Regions from separate parts of the Lactobacillus sp. A27 genome, predicted to be linked through region 2. Evidence: predicted binding sites of a transcription regulator. Region 2 holds the regulator's gene; each other region holds the start of a gene.
What was found. The regulator HrcA, encoded in region 2, represses chaperone genes, less so after heat shock. The targets are predictions, from matches to a motif close to TTAGCACTCNNNNNNNNNGAGTGCTAA.
Positions count from the first base shown of each region.

Region 1: the regulator HrcA is predicted to act here: its motif matches at 1,709-1,735, upstream of JEM49_RS06910 (Hsp20/alpha crystallin family protein).
Region 3: the regulator HrcA is predicted to act here: its motif matches at 1,868-1,894, upstream of JEM49_RS04830 (ATP-dependent Clp protease ATP-binding subunit).

Region 1 is NZ_JAEHNT010000048.1:30,904-34,189, reverse strand. It holds gene JEM49_RS06930 (SOS response-associated peptidase family protein) at 1-233, shown strand, start outside; tRNA gene JEM49_RS06925 (tRNA-Gly) at 275-345, shown strand; gene JEM49_RS06920 (CPBP family intramembrane glutamic endopeptidase) at 394-1,056, opposite strand; gene greA (transcription elongation factor GreA) at 1,145-1,606, opposite strand; gene JEM49_RS06910 (Hsp20/alpha crystallin family protein) at 1,840-2,265, shown strand; gene JEM49_RS06905 (C1 family peptidase) at 2,406-3,286, shown strand, end outside.
Region 2 is NZ_JAEHNT010000015.1:3,197-6,482, reverse strand. It holds gene dnaK (molecular chaperone DnaK) at 1-214, opposite strand, end outside; gene grpE (nucleotide exchange factor GrpE) at 231-812, opposite strand; gene hrcA (heat-inducible transcriptional repressor HrcA) at 828-1,877, opposite strand; gene ribF (riboflavin biosynthesis protein RibF) at 2,044-3,006, opposite strand; gene truB (tRNA pseudouridine(55) synthase TruB) at 3,012-3,286, opposite strand, start outside.
Region 3 is NZ_JAEHNT010000032.1:17,485-20,770, reverse strand. It holds gene ptsP (phosphoenolpyruvate--protein phosphotransferase) at 1-1,185, opposite strand, end outside; gene JEM49_RS04840 (phosphocarrier protein HPr) at 1,185-1,451, opposite strand; gene JEM49_RS04835 (hypothetical protein) at 1,565-1,747, opposite strand; gene JEM49_RS04830 (ATP-dependent Clp protease ATP-binding subunit) at 1,939-3,286, shown strand, end outside.

The DNA.
Region 1 (3,286 bases), on a different contig from region 2:
GCTACCGCTTTAAAACGGCTAATCCCATCACATTAATTGCAGGGATTTATGATCAAAATAATTTTTCTATGGTTACTACCGCTCCTAATAAAGACATAGCTCCCATTCATAACCGCATGCCACTAATCATTGATCCTGGCGAACTGCGTAGATGGCTTTTTCAAAACTTTACCAGTTTGGTTGATCGCAGCAATATTGACCTAAAAATACAAAAAGAGCCACATCAAAAATAATTGGTTTATTAATTAAAAGCATGATAGAATAAAGAAGTATTGCGGGTATAGTTAAATGGTAGAACGACAGCTTCCCAAGCTGTAGATGCGGGTTCGATTCACGCTATCCGCTTTTTTGTACAAAAAAAACGGATGAGATTTTTTCTCATCCGTTTATTTTTTACGCCATGATAACGGTTAAAACGCCACTAATGATAGCCAAATAAATCGGCATCCAGAGCGTTTGTGTATAAAGATAACTCCAGGCAAATAGCCCGCCATAGATAATCTCAATCACAACCAACAAAAGTGAACTTTGAAAGTTTAACAAACTAAAAATAATTCCTGAAACAATAATTCCTGTTACTGCAACTTGAGTAGTACTTCTGCGAAAAGCATAATTAAACAAAAATCCTGTTGCAAGGAATTCTTGCAGAATTGGTAAGATAATTCCTTGTACTAAGATCAAAAACCAAAACATGTCAACTGATTCATTTTTTAAATAAATCAATTGAAAGTCATAATGTGGAATCTTTTCATATGCTTGTAAATACGATATAAGAATTCGAGTAGCCGTGATTGCCAAAGTAAGCAACATTACCGTAGAAAAACTGCCTAGCCATGGTAATTTAAAATCTCGAGCAAAAAAACGTTGTTCGCGATTAAAGCGATAAACATAAAATAATAAAATCATTGCTGCAACAAGGCAAAACAAAATCAAATCCCAAACATGCAATGGCGTCTTCCTAGTCACTAGCTTAACGACTGCAAAGACGATAACATACCCTACCAGGTACACTGCATAGCGGATAACGTTTCCCTCTCTCGATTCTGGCGTATTCAAAATTTTCACTCCTACTCTGGATTGTATCCTACAAAATCAATATTATACCAAAAAAATACAGTTTATTAAATACAGATAGGGCGTCCGCTTACTTCACTTCTACAATAGTCACCTTATATTCTCCAGCTGGGGCTTCGACTGTGGCAACGATACCTGCCTCTTGCTTCATAATTGCTTGACCTAAAGGTGAATCAAAGGAGATTTTGCCATCGGCCAAATCCGCCTCCATCCGTCCGACAATCTTATATTCTTCTGTTTCATCATCGTCATCAAATTTAAGAACTACGGTCTTACCCAAATCTACTTTGCCATCATCCTTAGTTTCGACAATTTCTGCGTACTTTAATTGCTTACCTAAATAACGCAGACGACTCTGCAAGTGTCCAAGGTCCCTTTTAGCCTCTGTATATTCAGTATTTTCTGATAAATCGCCTAGAGCTCGCGCAGCTTGTAAAATCTTTATTCTGCGAGGACGATCTTTCTTTAAACGTGCAATTTCATCTTCAATTTGTTTATAGCCTTCTGGCGTCATTTTTTGAAAATATACCATGATTTAACACCTTATCAATTCGTTCATTCATTTTTCTTTTTAATTATACAAAAGTTATCCACAAGTGTTAAACGTTGATTTACTAAAGTTTTTATTCATAAATTAGCACTATATACTTTCAAGTGCTAAATAGTTTAATTTATTTTGAAACTGACTACAATAATCAGTGTAAGGAAAAAGAACGAGTCCTTACGAATTAAAGAGCAAATAAAAATTGAAAGGAAGTTTTCAATATGGCAAACGATATGATGAATCGTCGCAATGATATGATGGATGCAATGAACGACTGGTTTGGTTTTCCAAGAAACTTCTTTGATGACACTGAAATTGAAAACATCATGCAATCAGATGTTGCCGAAACAGACAAAGACTATACCGTTAAGATCGATATGCCTGGTATGAACAAAGAGGACATCAACGTTAACTACAAAGATGGTCTTTTAACAGTTGCTGGCAGCAGAAAATCATTTAAGGATACAAGTGACAAGGATAAGAACATTATTCATAAAGAAAGAAGCGAAGGTCGCATTTCAAGAAGCTATAGATTACCAAATATAGTTGCAAGTGAGATCCATGCAAAGTATGATAATGGTGTATTGACTATCATCTTGCCAAAGCAAAATGCTGGTGATGATAGCAATTCTATCCATATTGATTAATTTATTAGATTAAGCAAGAGGTCTAATAAGTTACGGATATAATTCTCTGAAGCGAGTTCATGATTGAACCCGCTTTTATTTTGGCTTAAAATAGACTTAATTTAAGAAAAAATTAAAAATGAGAAAAGGAGATTTTTTTAATGGCTCATGAATTAACTGTGCAGGAACTGGAAAAGTTTTCTGCCGATTTTAATAAAAATCCTAAAAACGAAGTCGTTGCTCGTGCTGCTCAACGTAGCGGTGTACTTGAAGCTTCTTACAATGACCGCGTTCAAAGCGAATTAACCCGCGTTTTTTCAACTGAACTTGATACTGATAATGTTACCAACCAAAAGCACTCAGGTCGTTGCTGGTTATTTGCCACATTAAACGTTTTACGTCATGAATTCGGCAAGAAATACAAGGCAAAGGATTTTACTTTCTCACAAGCTTACAACTTCTTCTGGGACAAGATTGAACGTGCCAACATGTTCTACAACCGTATTTTGGACAGTGCTGACATGCCACTTGATTCTCGCCAAGTTAAAAGTGATTTAGACTTTGCTGGTGCAGATGGTGGTCAATTCCAAATGGCTGCTGCATTAGTTGAAAAATACGGTGTTGTTCCTTCATACGCTATGCCTGAAACTTTCAACACTAACGATACTACTGGCTTTGCGACTGCATTAGGCGACAAGCTTAAGAAGGATGCTTTATTTCTTAGAAAATTAAAGCAAGAAGGCAAAGATGACGAAATCAAGAAGACTCGTGAAAAATTCTTAAGTGAAGTTTACCAAATGACTGCCATTGCTGTTGGTGAGCCACCTAAGAAATTTGATCTTGAATATCGCGATGACGATAAGAAGTATCACTTAGAAAAAGACCTTACTCCACTTGAATTCTTACACAAGTACTTAGGCGACGTTGATTTTGATGACTACGTTGTTTTAACTAACGCTCCAGATCACGAATATGGCAAGCTTTATGGTTTACCAGCAGAAGACAACGTTTCTGGTTCACTCAGAATTAAGCTTTTGAACGT
Region 2 (3,286 bases):
CCATGTGACGCTTAATTGAAACAATAGTGTTAGGGTTAGTAATAGCTTGACGCTTAGCTACTTCACCAACTTGAATTTCACCATCTTTAAAAGCTACTACAGATGGAGTAGTACGGTTACCTTCTGGGTTAGTAATAATCTTTGGTTCTTTACCTTCAAGAACTGCAACTGCTGAGTTAGTAGTTCCGAGGTCAATACCAATAACTTTTGACATGTATAAACTTCCTCTCCTATTGAGCAACTACAACCATTGCTGGTCTTAGTGTCCGATCTTTATATTGATATCCTTTTTGTAAAACCTGAACAACGTGATCTTTTTGATCATCATTTTCGGCTGCTACAGTTTGAACAGCTTGATGCAATGTCGGATCAAATTTTACGTCTTCAGCTTCAATCTCAACGATGCCATGTTCTTTCAATGCTTTAGTTAATGAATCAAGCGTCATCTTAACGCCCTTCTTCAGTTGCTTGGAAACATCATCATCGGCTTCTACGCTTAAAGCTCTCTCCAAATTGTCTACAGCAGGCAAAATATCTTTAGCTAAGCTTTGAGATTCATACTTAATAAGTTGAGCTCTTTCTTTTGAATAGCGATTTTGCATATTTTGAATTTCTGCTTCGCTACGAAGATACTTATCTTCAAGCTCCTTATTTTTATCTTTTAAATCAGCCAATTCTTTAGCTAATTTTTCATCATGTTTATCATTTTTTGCTTCCTTACCTTCAGTTGCCTTTTTCTTAACATCCTTAGGTGTTGAAGCATTTTCTTTTTCATCTAAATTCTTTTCACTAGGAAACTCTTCTTTACTCACGGCTAACCTCCTCTATTATTGAAATTTACCGTAATAATCAAGTAACTTCTTGGCTAATTCATTTCTGAAGTATTCTAGAAGCCCTATCATTTGAGAATACGGCATATTTGTTGGCCCAAGTAAAGCTATTGTTCCTTTACCATGGGAGCCGACACTATATTCAGCTGTCAGCAAACTATAATTTTTTAATAAATCATTCGGCAATTCAGATCCTAACTTTACCTTAACTGGGTATTTTTCAGTCTTAGGATCAGCCTTAATATTCATCAAATTAGAAAACAAATTATCTCGATCAATTAATTCATAGAGTGAACGTATATCATTTACATTATTCTCAGTTGTATTGTTCAATAGATTAATTTGTCCATCAACATACATCTGCTCACTAGCCGCATCTTTTAACACGTCTTCAACTAAGCTAAATAATTCGTTAGCATGATCACTACCTAATTCGTTTTTAGCAAGTTCACTTAGCAATGAAACATTAATTTCCTTTAAACTCTTGTCAACTAATTGGTCATTAATCATTCGAACCGCTTTTTCAATTTCTTCACCATGAATATTATGTGGTAAAGCATAAACTTGATTTTGGACATTGCCATCACTCGTCACTAGAATTGCCATCACTTGTCTAGAAGACAGGGGAACAATCCTAAAACCTGTAATTTTAACATCCCTACTCTCAGGTCCTTCAGCAAAAGCAGTGTAATTAGTTAAATCAGATAAAATGCGTGCTGCTTCTTGTACGATTTCATTCACCTGATGAAAAGGTCGATCTAATTGTGTCCCAATCGTGTTATAAACAGACTCTGGCAACTGAAGCGGTTCAACTAAATTATCAAGATAATAACGATATCCATCACTTGACGGAATTCTTCCGCTAGAAGAGTGTGTCTTCTCAATTAAGCCTTGATCTTCTAGGACCGCCATTTCATTTCGAATAGTAGCGCTTGATACTTTAATTGGTAACTGCTTCATCACCGTCTTAGAGCCAACAGGCTCATGCGTTTGTGTGAAGTCTGTAATAATTGTTTTTAAAATAAGCTCTTGACGCTCGGTCAACATAATAATCGCCCTCACTTTTAGCACTCGTAATTCTCAGGTGCTAACAATTAATATGATACTATAAATTAGCAGAAAAACAAGAGGAGTGCTAAAATTTCTTCAAATTATTTCAAAAAATAAAAACTGAAGAACTTAGTTCAAAATTGCTAAGTTCTTCAGCTTCTCGTTACGCATTACTTCGTGCTTCTTGTGCAAAATAATGTTCAATTTCTATTTGGTCTTTCTCTAATTGTTTTTTCAATTCTTCAAGGCCGCTAAATTTAATTTCGCCTCTAGTATATTTATACCATTTAATTTTTATTGGCTGATCATAAATATCCTGTTTAAAATTAAATATATATGATTCAATAAAAATTTGTTCAGGTTGGCCAATCGTTATATTATAACCGACACTAGTCATAGATTCATACCACTTTCCAGCTACCTGCGTTTTAGTGGCATATACTCCTATTTTGGGAATTACCTTATGACTAGCCCAAACTAAATTAGCTGTTGGGAAGCCTAATTTATGGCCATTTCTTTTACCATGACCAACGATCCCGCTCATCACATAATGGTGACCCATTAATTGAAAAGCTAATTCCATCTTACCTTCCCTAATTGCCTGTCTAATTTCAGTTGAACCTATTTTTTTACCATTAAAAATCTGCTTAGGCATAACGAAAATTTCAAATCTATCCTTCGCAAATTTTGGTAAATTCTTCATATTAGCAGTCTCTTTAGGACCATATGTATAATCAAATCCAGCTACTACTGTATCTGCATTGAGTTTAATTATTACATTATCTACAAAACTCTGTGCATCTATCTCGCTAAACTTTTTAGTAAATGGCATTACGGCTAGATAATCTACACCTAGTTCTGCCATTTTATCTGCCTTTTCATCTAAAGTTTCTAAATACTTAAAGTCTTTTTTGGCAGCATAAATTTCCTTCGGATGACGATCAAAAGTTAATACTACTAATGGTAATTTCTTTTGATCAGCTATTTTTTTGGCTTTATTGATTAAGCGTTGATGACCTAAATGAACGCCGTCAAAAAAACCTAAGGCTAGAATAGTTTTTGAAGATATGATATTTTCGCTAACTGGATAAGTTAAATGAATGATTTTCACAACTAATCCCTTCATTTCAGTTATTCATTTTGAATCAACATTAAACTTGGGCGATATAATTTTCCCTTATTCTCATAAATCGCCTTGACTTTTTTATTGTACCTTAATGCGACTTTTTTAGCATCTATTTCTAACGAAATACCTGCTCCATTTTTCACTTTAAGCCATTTTCCTTCACTTAGATCAATTTGAGGATAGTCTTTAAAGAAAGCGTCAATTGGTTGAATCAATTCTGCAGCTTTTTCAGGATTCTCTTCAATTTCACTTAACTTAACGGCCTGAGAAATATCAAAAC
Region 3 (3,286 bases), on a different contig from region 2:
AATCATTGGGAACATAATACCAAGCTTACCGTATGCTGATGCACGAAGCAAAGCTCTTAATTGGGTACGGAAAATCTTTTCGTTCTTAAGTGAAAGACGAATAGCACGTACACCTAAGAATGGGTTCATTTCATCTGGCAGGTCCCAGTAATCTAGATGCTTGTCACCACCAATATCCATTGTTCTGATGATAACTTGCTTGCCGTTCATGCCTTCGATAACTTTCTTGTAAGCTTCGAATTGATCATCTTCAGTTGGGAAGTTTGATGAATCCATGTACAAGAATTCAGTTCTGTACAAACCAACAGCTTCTGCACCGTTTTCATGTACACCTGGCATATCATTAGGAGTACCGATGTTGGCTGCAATAGTAAATTGCTTACCATCGGCAGTTACTGAAGGTTCATCCTTCAATTTCTTCCATTCAGCCTTTTGCTTTAAGAAAGCTTCACCCTTCTTCTTGTAGTCAGCTACTTGATCATCACTAGGATCAATAATAGCTACACCATCAAGACCATCATCAATTAACATGTCGCCGTTCTTAACGTCCTTAGTAATTGAATCAGTACCAACTACAGCTGGTAATTCAAGTGAACGTGCCATGATTGCTGAGTGAGCAGTACGACCACCAATATCAGTAATAAAGCCCTTAACGTATTTCTTGTTAAGTTGTGCAGTATCACTTGGAGTCAAATCATGAGCAACAACGATTACTTCATGGTCAATTGAAGCTGGGTTTGGTAATTCCTTACCAAGTAAGTGAGCCATAATACGCTTAGAAACATCGCGTACATCGGCAGCACGTTCTTGCATGTAAGGATTATCAGTCATACTTTCAAAAATTTGGATGAACTTTTGTGCAGTTTCATCTAATGCAGCTTCTGCATTGATCTTTGAATCCTTAATTTCATTCTCAATGGCACCAGTAAATTCTGGATCATTCAAAATCATTAAGTGAGCTTCAAAAACTTGAGATTCTTCTTCACCCAAGCTCTTCTTGGCAACATCACGAATCTTTTCAACTTCAGTAGTTGAAGTCTTAATAGCATCCTTGTAACGAGCTACTTCAGCTTCAACATCATCAACTGAAGACTTTGAAAATGAAAGATCAGGCTCCACAAGAAGATATGCTGGAGCAATGGCAATACCATCACTAGCAGCAATTCCTTTTAAAGTCTTGGTCATTATTCAGCTAAACCTTCTTTTTTCATAGTGTCAGCAATTGCGTCCAATGCGTCTTTTTCATCGTCACCTTCAGCAGTGATAGTAACATCAGCATTTTGGCCAACACCAAGTGACATAACACCCATGATTGACTTCAAGTTTACTGACTTGCCGTTGTATTCCAAGTTAACATCTGAACCGAACTTTGAAGCAGCTTGTACTAAAAGAGTAGCTGGACGTGCATGAATACCTGTTTCTGCAATAATATGAAAATCGCGTTTTTCCATTATAAATATCTCCTTTAAATTGAAAAAATTAAACTGGTAATAAATACCCATTCAGGTATTAGATTATCATGTTTTTACAGTTTAGACAACAATAATGTAACAGTTTACATTATTCAATCGTCAGTGTTCGTAGCGGTATATACAATAGCACCGCCTCTTTCAGCTCTGCCGGTAATATATTGTCTTTTACCATAATTTCTAATAGTTTTCTGTAAATCAAAGGCATATTCGGGCTCTACCTTATATTCTTTAAGCTCTCCAGACACCAATTGATCTAAAATCTTTTGATAATCCAAAAATATCACCACACTTTTTAAATTTTATAATTTTTTCATTATTTATTCTACTATTTATGTTAATTTTTCAAAAATATTATTATTTTATGTGTTTCTTACATTAAGTAAGAAATGTAGAGCTTAGCACTTGACTACTAAGAGTGCTAATAATATAATTTTGTTACAACTTAAATGAAAGGCGGTCATGTATTTTGCTTTGTCAAAATTGTCATAAACGGCCAGCCTCCATTCACCTCTTTACTAAGGTAAATGGCCAAAGCCGAGAAATTGATTTATGTCAACAATGCTATCAAGAATTAAGAAATCAACAAGGAAATCTAGAAAATATGAATAATAACAATGAATTTTTTGGCGACTTTGATGATTTATTCAACGCTTTAAACGGAAATAACAACAATGCCGCAAATAATATGAACGGAAATAATCCAAAAATGCAAATGGGCGGAGGAAATGGTAACGGCAATCAAGGTGGTAAAAGTCTCCTTGACCAATACGGTACTGATTTAACTGCTCTTGCTAAAAAAGGAAAAATCGATCCAGTTATCGGACGTGATAAAGAAATCGCTCGTGTAATTGAGATTTTAAATAGAAGAACTAAAAACAACCCTGTTTTAATCGGTGAAGCAGGTGTTGGTAAAACAGCCGTAGTTGAAGGATTAGCACAAGAAATCGTTGATGGTTCTGTCCCAGCTAAATTACAAAATAAAAGAATCATATCATTAAATGTAGTTTCACTTGTTCAAGGTACTGGAATTCGTGGTCAATTTGAACAACGGATGGAGCAATTAATCAAAGAATTACAACAAAGTGATGACATCATTTTATTCATTGATGAAATTCACGAAATTGTTGGTGCGGGTAACGCTGAAGGCGGTATGGATGCTGGTAACATCATCAAACCAGCCTTAGCTCGTGGTGAACTCCAATTAGTTGGTGCTACTACTATCAAGGAATATCGCGACATTGAAAAAGATTCTGCTTTAGCACGTAGATTCCAACCCGTTGAAGTAAAAGAACCTTCTATTGATGAAACTATTAGGATTCTGAAAGGTATTCAACAACGCTACGAAGATTACCACCACGTTCATTATACAGATGATGCAATTGAAGCAGCTGCTAAATTATCAGCTCGTTACATTCAAGACAGATTTTTACCTGACAAAGCCATTGACTTGTTAGATGAAGCTGGTTCAAGAATGAACTTAACTATTCCTTATATTGATAAGGATAAAATGCAAGAAAGAATCAATGCAGCTGAGCAACTAAAAGAAGAAGCCTTAAAGAATGAAGATTACGAAAAGGCAGCCTACTACCGCGACCAAATCGAAAAATACGAAAAAGTTAAAGATCAAAAGGTAGATCCAGACAAGTCTCCAGTTATCACCAACAAGATTATGAATAAGATTGTTGAAGAAAAGACTGGCATCCCTGTTGGTGATATTCAAAAGCAAGAAGAAAATCAATTGCAAAACTTAGCCAGTGACTTAAAGGCTCATGTCATTGGTCAAGATAAGGCAGTTGAAAAAGTGGCTCGTGCTA